DNA from 4 places in the Peribacillus sp. NPDC046944 genome. Region 3 is predicted to be linked to each of the others. Evidence: predicted binding sites of a transcription regulator. Region 3 holds the regulator's gene; each other region holds the start of a gene.
What was found. The regulator LexA, encoded in region 3, represses DNA repair genes until DNA is damaged. The targets are predictions, from matches to a motif close to CGAACATATGTTCG.
Positions count from the first base shown of each region.

Region 1 (4,847 bases), on a different contig from region 3:
GGTTGCTGAAAATGGTCAATAATATGAAGTCTTTGCAAGCATTCATCATAATAATGAATGCTTCCGATTAAAAGCTGGTATCGGGTTCTGTCATAATAGGCAATCGTGACCTCTCTACCTTCTTCCATCGCTTCCCCCATCACAGCATTCATTTCTTCAAACTGCTGTTCATCGAGAATGCGTCTTGCTTCATGGCTATCCTCCGCCACCCAATCCCGCAACATCTTCACATGCTCCGGTAGCATCATGGATGTCCATTTGATACGCCCCCGATCATGAATCATTCTTTTTTCCTCCTCTGACGACTTTGTCAAGCCTTATGCCCGCTAAGCAATCCGCTTCTATAAACGGCCGTCCCGGCTTTCGTATACGAAACCGCGCGCAACAGTGATTTTGAACCATATTTATGTCGAATGCGGTCAACGGTATAACTCAATTCCCGCTTTTTCCACCGTGAAGCATCAAATAAAGTCAGCTGCATCTCATTATCATCCACAATATTCGAGAGTGTGACCGAAACGCTACGAACCGTTTTTTGCTTATGATAGTTTTCATGAAAAAGTTCAAGACAGACTTTATACAATTCCATTGTGATATTTGTCGGTTCCTCAATCGAACGGGAGCGATGAAACCCACCGCCAAACTCATCCTTACTATAACCAATGCTCAGACTGATCGTCCGTCCAGCCTTCCTATGGGTACGAGCCCTTCTTCCGACTTCCTCACAAATTTCTACCATAACCTGCTTGATCTCGTGTTCTTCCTTGTAATCACGGAGTAAAATCTGACTTTTACCAAAGCTGACCTGCCCCTCGATGATCGGCGCCCCGAGATCTGACAAATCGATTCCCCAGGCATGATGATAAAGCTGATTGCCCATAATCCCGAACTTCGCTTCAAGCAATTGAAGGTCATAATTGGCAAGTTGCCCGACAGTGAATATTCCCATGCCATGAAGGGTCTTTTCCACCCTCCTTCCTATCCCCCACATTTCACGAAGCGGAGAAATCGGCCAAAGCTTAGCTGGTACGTCTTCATATGTCCACTCAGCTATTCCTGTATGTTTGGCCTCGAGATCAAGAGAAAGCTTCGCCATCAGCATGTTCGGCCCAATCCCGATTGCACTTGGAATCTGTAATTCCCTTTCAATGTCATCTTTTATTTTCCTGGCAATATTCCAGGCATCCCCCCATAAAGAAGCCGCTCCATCAACTTTCAAAAAACTTTCGTCCACACTGTATACATGAATCGCTTCTTTTGGAACATAGCGGTGAAACAAGCGCGTAATCTCCGTCGAAACTCTCAAATAAGTGGCCATTTTGGGTTCAACGACTAGAATGCGCGGATCTTTCGGTATCTCAAACTTCCGAGAACCTGTTTTTATACCGAATTCCTTCTTTAGCTTTGGAGAAGCCGCAAGCACAATGCTCCCCTCCCTATTCTTATCACCCACCACTGCCAAATAACATTCGAGCGGATCCAATCCATGCATGACCGCTGAGCAGCTAGCATAAAAACTTTTCATATCAATACACATAATTGATTGTTTCGGCATCATGCTATAATCCATTTTTTCTTCACCCTACATAGAATATATGTTCGCTTTTATATTATATCCCTCATTCTAAACGAATAAACGTTCGCATTCAATGGAAGTTTCATGACAAATTTCCACCTTTTTATGGGACTCTTTTAAATACCCATAAAAATCCTTTATTTTAAAAGTAATCCATTATATCCAACTAGTTTTCACAAATATAATTAGTTGGTATCTTGCCCAAAATGGGAACCGTGGCTTTTAACCCTTTTACTATTCAAGAAAAACGTTTTCTATGTTTTTTCACTAAGTATTATTACTTATTTTTTGTAATGAAAATGTAATCAAAAACTGGTTTGATTGTCACAATGGTATTGTAGGATAATATTGTTAAAGAAGAATAGAGAGATAGAGAGAGGAAATGAGATACATGAAGAAATGGATTGCCTCAGCTGCTGTTGCTTCTGCATTAATGCTGACCCCACTTCAGGCGTTTGCAAATATTGGAGATCAAACCCTCAGACCCGGAATGACACATAGTGATGTCAAACAACTACAAACCCTATTAAAAACTAAAGGTTATTTCACATATACTGGTTCACTGACTACTTACTACGGAGCCTATTCAACAACTGCCGTAAAAAACTTTCAAAAAGCTAAAGGATTGACTGCCGATGGGATTGCAGGAAGAAATACCTTCAATGCGCTCGGTGTTTATAATGTCAATAATACAAGCATGATTAATTATGCAAAAACATTGATAGGCTCACCATACAAATGGGCTGGCACGACACCAGCAGGATTTGACTGTTCGGGGTTCATCTATTATGTATTCCAAAAATCACAAGGAATTACCCTACCACGGACAACATCCCAGCTTTATGCGAATACCGGATTGAAAGTATCATCGCCATCAAAAGGCGATCTTGTATTCTTTGATACTTCTTCTGGAAAGACGGGTGTTTCCCATGCTGGAATCTACATTGGAAACAATCAGTTCATTCATGCTTCCTCTTCTAAAGGAATTACCATCACCGATATGAATAACTCCTATTGGGCGCCAAAATACCTGGGTGCAAAAACTTTATAAAAAAACATAAGACTAAAACGAAGCAGGGCAGAATCTATTTGATTCTGCCCTGTTATTATTTTAGATATAAGATTTCTTCAGTAGAATCGTCTACGGTCACAGTAAATGATGCGTCCAAGTTGGAGCGATTCATCATTTCAATATTGTATACATGCTCGGAAGGAAAATGAATGATTTCAAGAACCATGAAACGCTGACTAGGAGCTTTAGTCACATGCTCAAGTGCAGCAGTTACGGCCTTTTGCTCTTCTAGACTCTCTTCATCCTTTAAAATCCGTATCAATTCTGCATCCGCTTTCGAAGGAAATGATTCTTCGACCTCTCCACCGTACCATGGTTTAACTTTCATCCCGATTGCCAAGTCTGAATAACTGAGCTTTGCCCCATGTTCATCTTGTATATACGTATGATTTTTCACCTTGTAATACGTCCCTTTTATCAGAATCCGCTTATCATCTAAATCTGTAATGAATCCTTCTTCTCCCTTGCCAATGGACTTATGGGGTTGCTCTTCAGAGAAGGATTGACAGCTTCCCAGAATGAAAAAAAGGAATAAAAAGATAAAAGACTTTCCCATAACGAGCTTCATACAAAATCCCTCCTATAAAACAGACGAATTTACCAATGAAATGGTTACATAAAATGGAAAGTTGATCCAAATAAATTCAAAAAAAAGGGAATGTCAGATGACACTCCCCTTAATTTCTTATTAAAATAGTAATCTTCACTTATATTTAGAAGTATCTATTTTTTAAAAAATGCTTTTTTCCCAACGGTCTCAGTGATTCTTGGAAACAAGGTATAAAACTTACTCACCATATTCATCCAGGCGGGCAGATTGACTTCCCGTTTATTAGTTAGCATGGCAGCAACGATTTTGGCTGCTACATCCTCAGGCTTAAGCATGAATTTCTTAATGCCCTTCATATATGTCCCGGATTCATCCGCTATAGTAAAAAAGTTGGTTTCGATTGGCCCAGGATTGACGGTGGTCACATGAATGTTGTCTTCCATCAATTCAAGCCGGAGAGCATTCGAATAACCAAGCACCGCGAATTTAGTGGCTGAATAAAGTGTGGACTTAGGTGTTGCAATTTTCCCTGCCTGTGACGCAATATTAATGATGTGGCCCGCTTGTTTGCGCTTCATATGTGGAAGCACAAACTTCGTACAGGCCATCAAGCCGATTACATTGACAGCAAACATCCCTTTACTCTCTTCTAAATCCGTATCAAGGACTTCTTTAAACGTGCCGTGCCCGGCATTATTGACCAACACATCCACGGTGCCGACCTGGTCGTGGATGTCAACGAAGACCCTTTCCACTTGTTCTGTATCGGAAACATCCAACTTCCATACAAAAACATCGACCCCGTATTGGCTGGTCAGGCTCTCCTTCAGAGTCTGCAATTTATCCAGGCTCCTTGCCAAAAGAACGAGTCTTGCCCCAAGTCGGGCAGATTGAATCGCAATTTCCTTTCCAATTCCTCCCGAAGCCCCGGTAATGACAATGACTTTCCTGCTTAATTTACTCAATAGATTATCCCCTTAGAAACTGTCGTCGCACTTGAATATAAAATGACACCCGATTGCATTTCCAATTCGATTTCACCCAAATCCTCCAGATAATCCAACTGACCGACCGTTTCCGAGAGTGTCAAGTCGACTTCCTGACGATAAACTTTTGGGAAGAGACGCTGACACACTTCAAATCCCGTTAAAGGTTTTTCTTGGAGCATGCTTTTCACCTGCATGGCCCGATTATGCTGTCGCTCAAATCTATATCGAATCAAATCGGACACTTTCTCTCCATCAATTTCTCCCCCATGTCCTGAATAAACCTTAGAAATTGGAAAGTCTAATAGTTTTTGAAGGGAGGCATTGTATTGAAGCAATGGCCGTTGACGAACGCCACCCACAATCAAGGGTGGCTCCATTAATGGATTAGGCGAAATTCTTGCAAGTAAGTGGTCTCCTGCAATCATTAAGCCGTCACTCTCCCGATAAAAGGAAACATGGCTTTGCGCATGACCAGGAGTCTCGATCACTCGCCATCCTGGAAGGCCCGGAAGTTCGTCACCCTCAGCCAAATGTGCTTGCATGTTCCTTTTACTAAGGAATTGGATTTCTTCTTTGTCATGGGTCAATCTATGTTTCAATTCTTCAGCCACGCCCAATTTCCCTGCAAAGTCTAGAAAGAAAGAATTATGGGTGTCAAGG
Region 1 covers NZ_JBNNML010000003.1:15,428-20,274, forward strand. Annotated here, with positions in the region: gene ACQKIC_RS05680 (YolD-like family protein) at 1-284, opposite strand, end outside; gene ACQKIC_RS05685 (Y-family DNA polymerase) at 311-1,570, opposite strand; gene ACQKIC_RS05690 (C40 family peptidase) at 1,968-2,627, shown strand; gene ACQKIC_RS05695 (DUF3221 domain-containing protein) at 2,683-3,216, opposite strand; gene ACQKIC_RS05700 (SDR family NAD(P)-dependent oxidoreductase) at 3,372-4,163, opposite strand; gene ACQKIC_RS05705 (MBL fold metallo-hydrolase) at 4,160-4,847, opposite strand, start outside.
Region 1: ACQKIC_RS05685 (Y-family DNA polymerase) is a predicted target of LexA. The motif match lies at 1,630-1,643, and genes of this name have one in related genera.

Region 2 (4,847 bases), on a different contig from region 3:
TAAAGAACGGCCAGCTTTAGGTACTTCAAATCGCACAGGGAGGCTCGTCAAGAACTTATGGATAACAGCCTCTCTATCCATTCCCAGAATGCCGTCATAAGGCCCTGTCATCCCTACGTCCGATACATAAGCTGTACCTTGTGGTAAAACCCGGTTATCAGCTGTTTGGACATGTGTATGTGTGCCTACCACCGCAGTCACCTTCCCATCAAGGTACCAGCCCATCGCCTGTTTTTCACTTGTAGCTTCACCATGGAAGTCGACAAAAATGATAGGTGTCCTTTTTTGGGCTTCCAGAACGAGCTCTTCCGCTTTTCGGAAAGGACAATCCAATGCTGGCATGAATGTCCGGGCCTGTAGATTGATGATAGCGACTTCCTGTTGATCTAGCGCTATATACTTCAGACCCTCACCCGGGGCACCCATGGGAAAGTTGGCTGGACGAACAAGATATTCCGCTTCATCAATAAACGAAAAAATATCTCGATTATCCCACGTATGATTTCCCATTGTTACGGCCTGCGCGCCCCACTCCAGAAAACTGCGGTAAATCTTTTCTGTAATTCCTCGGCCTCCTGCAGCATTTTCACCATTTATTACCGTGATGTGCGGCTGATATTTTTCTTTAAGTCTTGGGAGGTATTCTTTAACCATACCACGGCCCGGTGCCCCCACTACATCTCCTATAAATAACAATCTCATACTAAAACCCTTTCCTATATACATTTCACTTGTTTGGTATAACTGTTGAATGCACAGACATCCTCAAAAAAGTTCATACAAAAAATGAAAACGAAGTGGTTTTCACCACTTCGTTTTCCAAGCCAAATCATTTGGCATATTCTACCGCTCTTGTTTCACGGATTACTGTTACTTTTATATGACCTGGGTAATCAAGCTCTTCTTCAATCCGTTTCCGGATGTCACGAGCAAGTTTATGAGCCGAAAGATCATCTATTTGTTCTGGTTTCACTAGAATCCGCACTTCACGTCCGGCTTGAATCGCGAAGGATTTTTCCACTCCATCATAGGATTCGGATATCTCTTCAAGTTTTTCAAGTCTTCTAATGTAATTTTCCAGCGTTTCACTTCGTGCACCTGGTCTTGCAGCTGATAAGGCATCAGCGGCCGCTACAAGCACCGAAATAATGGATGTTGGCTCTGTGTCACCATGATGTGAAGCGATGCTGTTGATGACAGTTGGATGTTCCTTATACTTAGTCGCTAATTCAACGCCGATTTCAACGTGACTACCTTCCACTTCGTGGTCAATTGCTTTCCCAATATCATGTAATAAACCGGCACGGCGGGCAAGTACTTCGTCCTCACCAAGCTCAGCTGCCAATAATCCTGAAAGTTGGGCCACTTCAATAGAATGTTTCAGTACGTTTTGACCATAGCTTGTACGGAACTTCAAACGACCAAGAATCTTGATAAGATCTGGATGAAGCCCGTGAACACCCACTTCGAAAGTTGTTTGTTCACCAATTTCACGAATATGTTCATCTACCTCACGTCTTGCCTTATCAACCATTTCTTCAATACGAGCCGGATGAATCCGTCCGTCCTGAACTAGTTTTTCAAGAGCCAAACGTGCTGTTTCCCGTCGAATTGGATCAAATCCAGATAGGATGACTGCCTCAGGAGTATCATCAATGATAAGATCAATACCCGTTAGCGTTTCAAGTGTTCGGATATTTCGGCCCTCACGTCCGATTATCCGTCCCTTCATTTCATCATTTGGAAGATTCACTACAGAAACGGTGGTTTCTGCAACATGATCAGCCGCACAACGCTGAATGGCTAGAGATAAGACTTCTTTCGCCTTTTTATCAGCTTCTTCTTTGGCGCGGGTATCACTTTCTTTAATCATAACTGCTACATCATGAGCAAGCTCATTTTCTGTTCGATCTATAATGATCGATTTAGCTTCTTCACGAGTCAAACCAGAGACACGTTCAAGCTCCGTTTGTTGCTTACGTACCGTCTCGTCCACTTTGCTTTCCATCTCTTCAATATGCTGTTGTCTTTGGTTAAGAGACTCCTCTTTTCTCTCTAAAAGGCTTTCACGTTTATCCAACGTTTCATCCTTCCGATCAAGATTCTCTTCTCTTTGCAATAATCGATTTTCTTGTTTTTGTAATTCGTTCCTTCTTTCACGGGATTCCCGATCGGACTCAGAACGAACCTTGTGAATTTCATCTTTTGCTTCCAACAAGGCTTCTTTTTTAAGCGCTTCCGCTTCACGTTTTGCATCCTCAAGGATATGTTCAGCAGAGCCCTTTGCCCCTGCTATTTTACTCTCAAATTTTGATTTGTGAATAAAATAACCAACAACTGCACCGACGATTAGGCCAAGCAAAGTGAAGATGATTGTCATGGGTTCCATCGTTTCACCTCCCCTTGCTATGAACTTTTACATAAAATGTTGAACTGTCGGCAAGTACATTGCACATAAATTCAATATACAGCTCTTAATTTTCAAAATTTTAGTTTGAAAAATTGTAAAATATACATATTAATTGTATAGTTGAGAATTTTTATTGTCAAGCCTTTGTCCCTTATGTATCAAGGTTTATTCTCGTTTTATTACTATGCATAGCAATTATGTATCAGTTTAACATAATTGAGGGCTGCAAAACCGCTTTAATTTTTGCAATTTTTCCATTTCAACGATCTTAAGGAATATAGAAAAGGCCTAAGCATAATTAGCTTAGGTCCTTTCCTACCATCAATCAAGTAGTTCAAGATGCTCCTCTTCAGCCTCTTTCGGGAGCTCAAACTCTCCATCTAGATTATAATGGTCCCTGATTTTTTGTGAGATTTCCTTAGCGATGTCCTGATTTTCTTTCAAGAACAATTTCGCATTTTCCCTACCTTGTCCCACACGCTCATCATTGTATGAATACCACGAACCACTTTTTAGGACGATATCCAGGTCTGCACCCATATCAATGATTTCGCCTTCCTGTGAGATTCCCTGACCATACATGATATCGACTTCCGCTTGACGGAAAGGTGGAGCTACTTTATTTTTAACGACTTTAATCTTTGTTTTATTACCAACGATTTCATTACCTTGTTTTAATTGTTCAGCACGACGCACTTCAAGACGAACAGTCGAATAGAACTTCAAGGCACGACCACCCGGAGTCGTTTCTGGATTCCCAAACATAATCCCGATCTTTTCACGAATCTGGTTAATGAAAATCGCAATGGTATTTGATTTATTGATAGCACCAGAAAGTTTTCTAAGGGCCTGTGACATCATACGGGCTTGAAGACCCATATGGGAATCTCCCATTTCTCCTTCGATTTCCGCTTTAGGAACAAGTGCTGCTACGGAGTCGATAACAATAATATCCACCGCACCACTTCTCACTAACGCTTCCGCAATCTCAAGGGCTTGTTCACCAGTATCAGGCTGTGAAAGCAACAATTCATCAATATTCACGCCAAGTTTTTCAGAATATGCTGGATCCAAGGCATGCTCAGCATCAATAAATGCAGCTGTTCCGCCAGTCTTTTGCACCTCTGCTATTGCATGCAAGGCAACAGTCGTTTTACCTGAACTCTCCGGTCCGTATATCTCAATGACACGGCCTCTCGGATAGCCACCTACTCCCAATGCTACATCCAACGCTAGAGACCCACTCGAAATCGTTGAGATTCTTCGATCGGACTGTTCTCCAAGTTTCATTACAGAACCTTTACCAAATTGTTTCTCAATTTGTTTTAACGCCATATCTAAAGCCGCTTGACGATCACTACTCACTTAAGTTCCTCCTCTATATTCAAATAATCGGCAGTCCGATTAAAGATGTTCTTACGTTAGCCATTCTTTGAGGACAAGGTCAATATCTTGTCTCAAAATCTATCTTAACTATATACTCTTTTTGCTATTTTGCCAAGCAAAAAGTCGAACATTCATTCGTTTTTTTCTTTTGGTTAAATCTTCATGAAAAAGTATTTTGTCTACGTGATTTTATCTTTTTCTATAAGATATCCGCTAATAAAATGCCTTTTTATTGAATAAACTGTTTTCTTCTTTTCCCTAATTCGACAAAATGAAAACTTCTAAGACATAAAAAACAGAGCCTTTTGAGCTCTGCTTTTATGTCGCTTATAAACCCCGTAATAAATAATGGCAACCATATTTTACACTTCTTACTCGGTTTTGCGCCCTGCTTCCAGATAAATTCAACTCTTCAAAGCGAGTGTCCCCACCCCGTAAGGAAATGCCAATGAATACAGTACCCACTGGTTTCCCTTCTTGTTCATCGGGTCCTGCCACTCCAGTAAAACTGATACCTACATCTGCATCAAGCTTCTCCCGTACCTTAGAGGCCATTTCCATGGCACACTCTCCGCTCACGACGCCATGAGTTGAAATGGTTCCTTCGCTTACGCCTAGCACATCCGCCTTTGCATCGTTTGTATAGCTGACAATACCGCCTTTGAACACTTTTCCAGCACCTGGTATGGTCGTTAACTGTTCTTGAAACATTCCACCGGTCAAACTTTCCGCCGCCGCGATCGTTAGCTTACGGACCGTTAATTCTTTAACCAGTTCTTTTATCAGCGATGTATTATCACTTCCATAATAATATTGACCGACCCGACTAAGGATTTCCTTCTCCGCTCCCAAAATAAGCTCTTCACACTTTTCTTTAGACGATTCTTTTGCTGTAATCCTTAAAGTCACTTCCCCTTCAGCTGCAAGTGGGGCAATGGTTGGATTGGTTTGGTCTACGAGAAGATCTTCTATCACCGTTTCCAGCTCCGCTTCCCCTATTCCGTAGAAACGAAGAACCTTCGAATCAATTCGTTCATGCTTTTCAAGCCTT
Region 2 covers NZ_JBNNML010000004.1:441,009-445,855, reverse strand. Annotated here, with positions in the region: gene ACQKIC_RS10435 (TIGR00282 family metallophosphoesterase) at 1-702, opposite strand, end outside; gene rny (ribonuclease Y) at 830-2,389, opposite strand; gene recA (recombinase RecA) at 2,732-3,775, opposite strand; gene ACQKIC_RS10420 (competence/damage-inducible protein A) at 4,124-4,847, opposite strand, start outside.
Region 2: recA (recombinase RecA) is a predicted target of LexA. The motif match lies at 3,921-3,934, and genes of this name have one in related genera.

Region 3 (4,847 bases):
ATCATTTGTGCTGAGAACGCAGATGGAGCAAGTTTAGTCGTAGCTGACATACCAACAGGTGACAAGCATAGCTCTCCAATTACTACAAGGAAATAACTAAGTACAAGCCATAATGGGCTAACTAATGAACCGGCTCCTCCAAAATAAGAGGGAACCAAAATTACTAGGAATGATAAACCAGCAAAGAATAGGCCAATTGAAAACTTTTGAGGTATAGTTGGCTGACGTTTCCCTAATTTAACCCATAACCATGCGAATAAAGGAGCTAAAGTAATGATGAACAATGGGTTTAAAGATTGGAACCATGCTGGTGAAATGTGAAAACCTGCAAATTCTAACTGTGTCCGTTTATCAGCATAATTTGCTAAAATAGTTGAGCCTTGTTCTTGAATGGCCCAAAACATGACAGCTGCTATAAATAAAGGGATATAGGCTAGTAAACGTGAACGCTCAACAGATGTTGTTTTCGGACTACGGTACATCACAATAAAATACATGGTAGGAATTAGAATTCCAAGGATACCAACAAGCCCGATGAAGCTATTAAGTGTTAAGAGACCATTTGAGATAGCGATTGCACAAATGATGGCAATAATTATGATAGCTAGCCCAATCTTAGTGTAAACAGATTTCTTTTCATTCGGAGCCAAAGGATTGACAGGGGTTATTCCTGCAAGTCCAAGATTTTTTTTCTTTGTAGCCATGAAGACGATTAATCCAATAAACATACCAACGGCTGCAATGCCAAATCCAAGGTGGAAATTGTAATTCATTCCAACTGTTCCGACAATAAGCGGAGCAATGAATGCACCCGTGTTTATTCCCATGTAGAATATGCTGAAACCAGAATCTCGACGGTTATCGTCTTCTGCATATAGCTCTCCAACAATACTAGATACATTAGGTTTTAAAAGACCTGTACCTATAACGATTAGTATCATGGAAACGAAGAACATGGAAATACTGCCCGGAATCGCAAGGGCAATATGACCAAGCATAATCAATATACCGCCGTAAAAAACGGATTTCGATGTTCCGAAGATCCTATCGGCTAACCATCCACCAATAATTCCGGACATATATACTAACGACCCATAGATGGATACAATGGCTAGAGATGTTTTTTCATCAAGACCTAGTCCGCCTTTAGATACCTCATAATACATATAGTATACAAGAATGGCCTTCATACCATAATAGGAGAAGCGCTCCCAAAACTCCGTGAAGAAAAGAGTGAATAGTCCTTTAGGGTTTCCGAAAAAACCTTTTTGAGGAATGCTATCCAAAATTTTCTGTTTATTTATTGATGACATACATTCTCCTCCTTTTATTATTGTATAATAACTTTTCTTAGAGCTCTTGTAAAGAATATTTAGTGTATTTTAATAATAGTTCTTAATAACCTGTGTTTATTTTCCATTTTAGTAAAATGGAGGACTATCGAAATAGTATAATTAGGTAAGAAGGTATATATTAGAGCCCTTTAATCACTTTGGATTGAAAACGCACCGTTCATTTGATATATAATTCATTAAGTAAATGATTTGGGGTTTCGAATTGCAAGAACCTTCAACAAGTTATGAAAATCCAATTTTAAATGGTTGTGTAGAAAAAATGATGATGAATAAAGGTTGAAATATTAAAAAAGTATGGTAGGAAATAGTGTAAATAATTGAAAATAGGAATATTGTCATATCGACAAAAGAAGCCAAAATACTTATTCTAGTATAGAAAGCAATTTAATTGTTTTCTTTTTTACCATGTGGTGCCGCCAGATAATTGCAGTTATCTGGCGGCATTTATTATTATAACCAAATAATAATTTTCAACCATTCTTACTGGATGGTTTTCTTTGTGGTAGGGAGAACGGAAGATCAAACACTAAAGGCCACCCTTTTTAGGGCGGCCTTTTATAGTACCTATATAGGTAGAAGTATATAAGCAGCCGATAAGTTTATTGCCTGAGGAGCTTAAAGTGATTTTCATTAGTCACAAGTCTGTTCTATTAATAAAAAAATTTCATAAATTTTAGAGAAAGGAGGTGGTTATTTTTGGAGCTAATTTGGATGTTAATTGTTGGTGGAATAATTGGATGGCTGGGAAGTCTGATTTTAGGAAGGGATATGCCGGGTGGAATTATTGGAAATATCATTGCTGGATTTGTTGGAGCATGGCTTGGTACTGCAATATTAGGGCCAATCGGACCTGAGACAGAAGGGTTTTACATTGTGCCTGCGTTACTGGGTGCCATAATTGTTGTGTTTATTGTATCCATTATCATGAGAAATACAAGATGGAGGTAGAAAGCAGAGGGTACAAGATTGAATGAATTTGCCAGAATCACGTGTAGATGGTTTAGAGAAAGCTGATCTATATGTGTCCATTATTGCTTGAAAATGCTGTTCAACAATACTGGACAGTTTTTTTGCGTAAAAAAATAGAGGTTTTCGATCGAAGGATCCATCACTGTTTACTCAATCCGAATGATTATCTGAGTTCCTAAAAGACACTAAAGCTGTTTTAAGTGCGGTGTAATTACCGATACTGGCGTATCCGTAAAACCATCCCATAAAAATCCCTGTAGTCAAGTGATGCCGATGGCTTATGAATATAGAAAGGATTAAACCAAGACATAACGCAATAGTGGGTACGTAACTTCGGGGGATAGGTAAGAGAAACTTTATAATTTGAGTCAAAATCATGATAGTTGGGATAGCAATTACAGCATCCCAAAAATTTGTATGTATTGTCGGAAAATCCATAGTAACACCACTTTCAAAAAGAAATGTCTATTGAACTAATTTCACCGGATATAAAAGAATTATACCTTGTTATTTTGACTCGGTTTGTTATTCAATGCTCTCTAGTAAAATATTATAATATTGCTTCTGTCATATACATAGGATGTAATACATAGACTTAAAACAAATAAAAAAAGCGCAATTTGCGCGCTTTTAGTGAATTTGCCTATATAGCCCGATCACTCTTCCAAGAATGGTTACATCTCTTAGAATGATAGGTTCCATATTGGAGTTTTCTGGCTGAAGCCGTATGTAATCCGGTTCCTTAAAGAATCGTTTAACGGTGGCTTCATCATCTTCCGTCATGGCCACGACGATATCTCCGTTATTGGCATTGCTTTGTTGTTTTACAATGACATAATCTCCATCATGAATTCCTGCTTCAATCATACTTTCACCCATAATTTCAAGCATGAACACATGATCATCATGTGGAACCATACTTTCAGGAAGAGGGAAGTATTCCTCTATGTTCTCGATGGCAGTTATCGGCATACCTGCGGTTACTTTTCCGAGAAGTGGTACGTTAACTACGTTTGTTTTTGGAATGTTATTAGATTCTTCTATATTTAAAATCTCAATGGCCCTTGGTTTAGTCGGGTCGCGTCTGATTAAGCCTTTGCTTTCCAAACGAGATAAATGTCCATGTACAGTCGAACTTGATGCAAGTCCCACAGCTTCGCCAATCTCTCTAACGGAAGGTGGATAACCTTTTTGACGAACTTCATCTTTTATGAAATCAAGAATATCCTGCTGCCGTTTTGATAGTTTAGTCATATACGCACCTCTTCTCTATAATTCTTTGCTATATTATAGCATGGCTCCACATGCTATACAAACATAAGTTCGAATTTGGTTGTTGACTGAAACAAATGTTCGTATTATAATTCAATCATCAACTAAAAACGAACGTACATTCGCTATGGAGGGATATTAATGAAGACATTTTGCAAAAATAATATTTATACGATTCTATTAGCAGGATTTGTATTTATCTTGTCTATTTTATTCTCTTTCACATTAGATAGTAATCAAAATAAGGATTTCCTTTCGATTGAAATTAACGAAGGTGATACTATATGGGAGATTTCAGAAAAATATGGTCAAACCGAATTGACAAAAAAAGAATTCATTGGTTGGATAGAAGAGTATAACGGTGTAAGGGCGGATACTATTAAGGCAGGTCAAATCATTGTCATACCAGTTGAAAGTGAAAAAGTAGTCCAAAGTTTGGCTAGTAAGCAGTAAAGGTAGGTTCATATGAAAGCAGTCATCTATTGTCGGGTAAGTACAGAAAAAGAAACACAGGAAACCTCGCTAGCTAGGCAGGAAGAGGAATTAGTGAAGTTAGCAGAACATAATGACATGGAAGTCGTTTCAATAATAAGAGAGCAGGCAAGTGGTTACGAACTGAACCGTGACGGGATATTTGACATGCTTGATCTTTTTAAGACAAAAGAAGCGGATGTTCTCTTGATTCAAGATGAAACTAGGTTGGGAAGAGGAAATGCTAAAATTGCCTTGTTTCATGTTGTACTTAAAGAAGGAGTGAAGATTTTCACACTTTCTCATGATGGTGAGTTAGAATTATCGGACTCTGATGCCATGGTTATCCAAATTGTTGGTATTGTAGAAGAATATCAACGTAAACTACATAACCTGAAAATTAAACGTGGTATGCTTAGGGCCGTTGAAAATGGCTACCGGCCCCAGAAAAACCTGAAGAACCAAAGAAACTCCACTGGCAGGGATCGTAAAGAAGTACCCATAGAAGAAATTGTGAAACTGCGTTCGAATGGATTAACTTTTGCGGAGATTGCGGCAACACTGAGAGGCTTTGGCTATGAAGTGTCAAAAGCAACGGTACACCGCAGATTCTTGGAATACCAGCAAGGTACACCGAAGAATCAATCATAGAACTTGTAATTTCACTTTTTTTTTAATACCATGTCAATATCCGTATATATAAAGGAGAAAAATTATGCTATCAAAAGAAAAAATGGCCCGTATCAATGAACTTTCTAAAAAAGCTAAGGGAGAAGGCTT
Region 3 covers NZ_JBNNML010000009.1:60,807-65,653, reverse strand. Annotated here, with positions in the region: gene ACQKIC_RS16270 (peptide MFS transporter) at 1-1,313, opposite strand, end outside; gene ACQKIC_RS16265 (GlsB/YeaQ/YmgE family stress response membrane protein) at 2,067-2,303, shown strand; gene ACQKIC_RS16260 (hypothetical protein) at 2,475-2,762, opposite strand; gene lexA (transcriptional repressor LexA) at 2,955-3,578, opposite strand; gene yneA (cell division suppressor protein YneA) at 3,738-4,049, shown strand; gene ACQKIC_RS16245 (YneB family resolvase-like protein) at 4,062-4,718, shown strand; gene ACQKIC_RS16240 (DUF896 domain-containing protein) at 4,783-4,847, shown strand, end outside.

Region 4 (4,847 bases), on a different contig from region 3:
TCGATCGATATCGCAGGAGATAACCCTTCAATCATATCCACGTCTGGTTTATCCACCTGCCCTAAGAATTGGCGGGCATAAGCCGAGAGTGATTCGACATAACGTCTTTGTCCTTCCGCATATATCGTATCAAAAGCCAAGGACGACTTCCCGGAACCGGATAATCCTGTTAGCACTACAAGCTTATCCCTCGGTATCGTGACGTCGATATTCTTGAGGTTGTTGGTCCTTGCACCCTTAATCACAATTTTATCCATTGCCATGTTTCGTCACCCTTCCGCTTTTAACTCTAATATTAAATCACGCAGTTCGGCAGCCCGTTCGAAATCCAGTGCCTTTGCCGCTTCTTTCATTTCTTTTTCCATGCTTGCCACCACTTTTTCGCGCTCTTTTTTCGGAAGCTTAGACAGTTTGATAGCCGGATCTTCCTGATACGCTTCCCCATCTTCAGCAACTTGTGTAGCCCGGATGGAATCCCTGATATCCTTTTGGATGGTCTGTGGTGTGATTCCATGCTTTTTGTTGAATTTTTCCTGAATTTCCCGTCGGCGCGTCGTTTCACTGATGGCCAGTTCCATCGAATTCGTTATCCGGTCGGCATACATGATGACGTGCCCGTTTGCATTCCTGGCGGCACGGCCCATCGTTTGGATGAGTGAACGTTCCGAGCGGAGGAACCCTTCTTTATCAGCATCAAGAATGGTCACCAAGGACACTTCGGGGATATCCAGTCCTTCCCGCAAAAGATTGATCCCGACAAGGACATCATATTTCCCCATCCTCAATTCCCGGATGATTTCAATTCTTTCCAACGTTTTTATCTCAGAATGAAGGTACTGAACCTTGATTCCTATATCCTTCAGGTAATCCGTTAAATCCTCGGACATCTTTTTCGTCAATGTCGTAATTAAAACCCGTTCATCCCGTTTAGCCCGTTCCTGGATTTCACCTATCAGGTCATCAATCTGCCCTTCAATCGGTCGCACTTCAATGGTGGGATCAAGCAATCCAGTAGGTCGGATAATTTGCTCGACCATTTCCGGTGTATGTTCCAATTCATATGGTCCTGGAGTTGCCGAAACGAATATGGATTGATGGACTTTCTTTTCAAACTCCTCGAATCTGAGTGGCCGGTTATCTTTCGCAGAGGGCAGGCGGAATCCATGGTCCACCAATACCTGCTTACGAGCCTGATCGCCATTGAACATGCCGCGGATCTGTGAAAGGGTCACATGTGACTCGTCGACAATCAATAGGAAGTCTTCCGGAAAATAGTCAATCAAGGTGTAAGGTGTGGCTCCTGCGGGGCGTAGGGTTAAATGACGGGAATAGTTCTCGATACCCGAACAGAAACCCATCTCCCGCATCATTTCCAAATCGTAACGGGTCCGTTGCTCCAATCGCTGTGCTTCAAGAAGCTTTTCATCTTCACGAAGTTCTGCCAATCGTTCTTCAAGTTCCGTTTCAATATTTTGAATCGCCACATTCAGTTTCTCTTCACGTGTGACGAAATGGGATGCCGGAAAGATGGCGATATGTTCCCGTTCACCAGTGATCTCGCCGGTCAGGGCATCGACTTCCCGAATTCGGTCAATCTCGTCCCCGAAAAACTCGACCCGAACGCAGTGTTCATCTTTTGAGGCCGGGAAGATTTCAACTACGTCTCCGCGGACCCTGAACGTTCCACGTTGAAAGGCAATATCATTTCTCTCATATTGAATATCTACAAGTTTATGCAGCAGTGCATTTCTGTCTATCTCCATACCAGTACGCAGCGATACCACCATCTCCCTGTATTCTTCCGGGGAACCTAACCCATAAATACAGGATACACTGGCGATGATGATGACATCTTCCCGTTCGAACAAAGAGGATGTCGCCGAGTGGCGGAGTTTATCGATTTCATCATTGATACTGGCATCTTTCTCTATGAAAGTATCAGTGGAAGGCACATAGGCTTCTGGCTGATAGTAATCGTAATAGCTGACAAAGTACTCAACCGCATTATTGGGGAAAAACTCTTTGAACTCACTGTAAAGCTGCCCTGCCAACGTTTTGTTATGGGCAATGACAAGGGTAGGCTTATTGATTTGTTGGATGACATTGGAGACAGTGAATGTTTTCCCTGTCCCTGTCGCACCAAGCAGCGTCTGCATACTCTTTCCTTCTTTTATGCCAGCAACAAGCTTTTCTATCGCCGCTGGCTGATCTCCCTGTGGAGAATATTTTGAGACTAACTCAAACGTTTCCTTCACCAAGCATGGCCTCCTACTGAATTAGTTTTATATGAAAAAAGGGATATGATTTATTCCTTCTATTTATTCCGTTTAAAGAACTATATATACACATTCTACCACAATATCCTCAAAACAAACCACCGAAAAGCGAACAAACATTCTGTTTCGCGTTTTATAACCTAGCAGGTCAAAGAGTCCTTTTCATAGAAATCGAGACAAAAAAAGCACCTCTATAAATTAGGCGCTCTTGGCTGTTCGTTTCATCATTCTTTTTGATAACCAGAAACCCACCGTCAGTGATAGTGCATCAATGATTATTAATAAGTTCGTATGTGTATAACCTTTATATGCGGAAGCGGCGATCAATGCAACCGTTAGTATAAGACCTACAATATAGTTATAGGTGACCCTTGAAAATAGCATGACTAGAAGACCGGGTAATAGAAGGGCTGAAAGAAATTTAATCATTTTTTCATCTCCTTTGTAAGAGAAAAATAGAGTAGTTACAGTTTAAATGATTCCTTGGTTTTTTGCCAATCTATTTCCTGCAAAACGAACAAGCGGTATACAAAAGGGAAACCCCCTTCAAGGAAGGGAGTTCACTTTTTGCATCCTATTAATATGGATCGGCGTCATGACCTTTTTCGACCGCTTCCTCTGGATTGTCCGTACCACCCATTGGTTTGGAAGACTCGGTATGTTGGGAAGCTGCCGCAAATCCTTCTTTCAAACGACGGCCATAATCTTTATCGGCCTCTTCAGCAAGGGCAATCATCTTCTCTTGAATGCGTGGATCGGCAGGTGCGAGTGCATCCACTAGATTGGAGATCAATTCGTCCCTTTCCCAATCCTCGAATTCACGATACGTTTCACCTGCTTGTTTCGTGTTGCTTTGGCGATCTATCGTTTCACGGACCAGTTTGCCCTCCACAAAAGGGGTATACTCTTTACCCGTCTGCTCAGCCTCTTTCAATCCGCCTACAGTCGATGGTTCGTAGTTGATATGAGGACTTTGGTTTCCTCTCCCCACTTCATACTGCATTTGGCCGCCCGTTTGATTAGTCGCCGTCCGTTTTTTCGGTGCATTGATCGGCAGTTGCAGATAATTTGCCCCTACGCGATGACGTTGTGTATCCGAATACGAGAATGTGCGGCCTTGGAGCATCTTATCATCCGAGAAATCCAACCCGTCTACAAGGACTCCCGTTCCAAAAGCAACCTGCTCGACTTCAGTGAAATAATCTTCCGGGTTCTTATTCAAAACCATCGTGCCGACATGTAGCCATGGGAATTGGTCCTTTGGCCAAATCTTCGTATCATCCAATGGATCGAAATCCAGTTCAGGATGGGCATCATCACTCATGATTTGTACATTTAAATCCCATTCTGGGTAATCCCGACTTTCGATTGCTTCATATAAATCCTGTGTAGCATGATTGAAATTCGTCGACTGAATCTCATTCGCTTCTTTCTGCGTCAAGTTTTTGATCCCTTGCTTTGGTTCCCAATGGTACTTGACCAGGACTGCTTCCCCCTCTTGATTCACCCACTTATACGTATTGACCCCGGAACCTTGCATCATGCGGTAGCTAGCCGGAATGCCCCAAGGCGAAAATAAGAAGGTGATCATATGGAAGGTTTCCGGAGAACTTGAGCAGAAATCGAAAATCCTTCTGCCATCCTGAATGTTTGTAACAGGGTCGGGTTTGAAGGCATGGATCAAATCGGGAAATTTCATGGCGTCGCGGATAAAGAATATTTTGAGGTTGTTCCCTACTAAATCCCAGTTTCCATCTTCCGTATAAAACTTAACGGCAAATCCACGAGGGTCACGTAATGTTTCAGGGGAGGTTCCCCCATGAATGACCGAAGAAAACCTGACGAAGACCGGTGTTTTTTTACCCGCTTCTTGAAAGACCTTTGCTCTCGTATATTTAGAAACCGGCTCGTCTCCCGCCTTGCCTGTAGGAACAAAATATCCATGTGCACCTGCACCTCGTGCATGTACCACCCGCTCCGGAATCCGCTCTCTATCGAAGTGACTCATCTTTTCCAGGAAGTCGTAGTTCTCTAATGTACTTGGTCCCCTGTTTCCAACAGTCCGGATGCTTTGATTATTCGTTATGGGGTGCCCTTGTCGGTTGGTCAAGGTTTCTTCCGATTCATTATTCGTCTCTTTCGGTTGATCAGACACTAAATTTCCTCCTTTGTAAATATCATCCATCACTCCAACTAACATCCCCAATTCCTCAAACTTCACTCATATTAATTCAAAATTCTTCAATTAATGTAAATTACGTTCTAATTACCTACAAAAAGTTCCAAAAAACACCTACTAATTGATGTGAGTATATTGTACTATTATTAATAAATCTCCTTCACACTATCGCCAATGATACCGATAAAAATCATGGAGATTACTCCAATGAAGGCATCTCCGCAGTATATATGCACTTATATTCACTTACCAAGGGTTATTCTGACCCAACCTCTGGATGAACCATAGCCATTCGATTATTTCAGCATAATTTAAAGGAGCGAGCTTTAATGAAAAGAAGAATAATCACCTTATTTGCAGCAACCTTGGTTTTTTTGACGATTTTCTCGTAT
Region 4 covers NZ_JBNNML010000006.1:245,059-249,905, forward strand. Annotated here, with positions in the region: gene uvrA (excinuclease ABC subunit UvrA) at 1-263, opposite strand, end outside; gene uvrB (excinuclease ABC subunit UvrB) at 270-2,255, opposite strand; gene ACQKIC_RS13465 (DUF2198 family protein) at 2,475-2,705, opposite strand; gene ACQKIC_RS13470 (catalase) at 2,854-4,431, opposite strand; gene ACQKIC_RS13475 (SH3 domain-containing protein) at 4,785-4,847, shown strand, end outside.
Region 4: uvrB (excinuclease ABC subunit UvrB) is a predicted target of LexA. The motif match lies at 2,386-2,399, and genes of this name have one in related genera.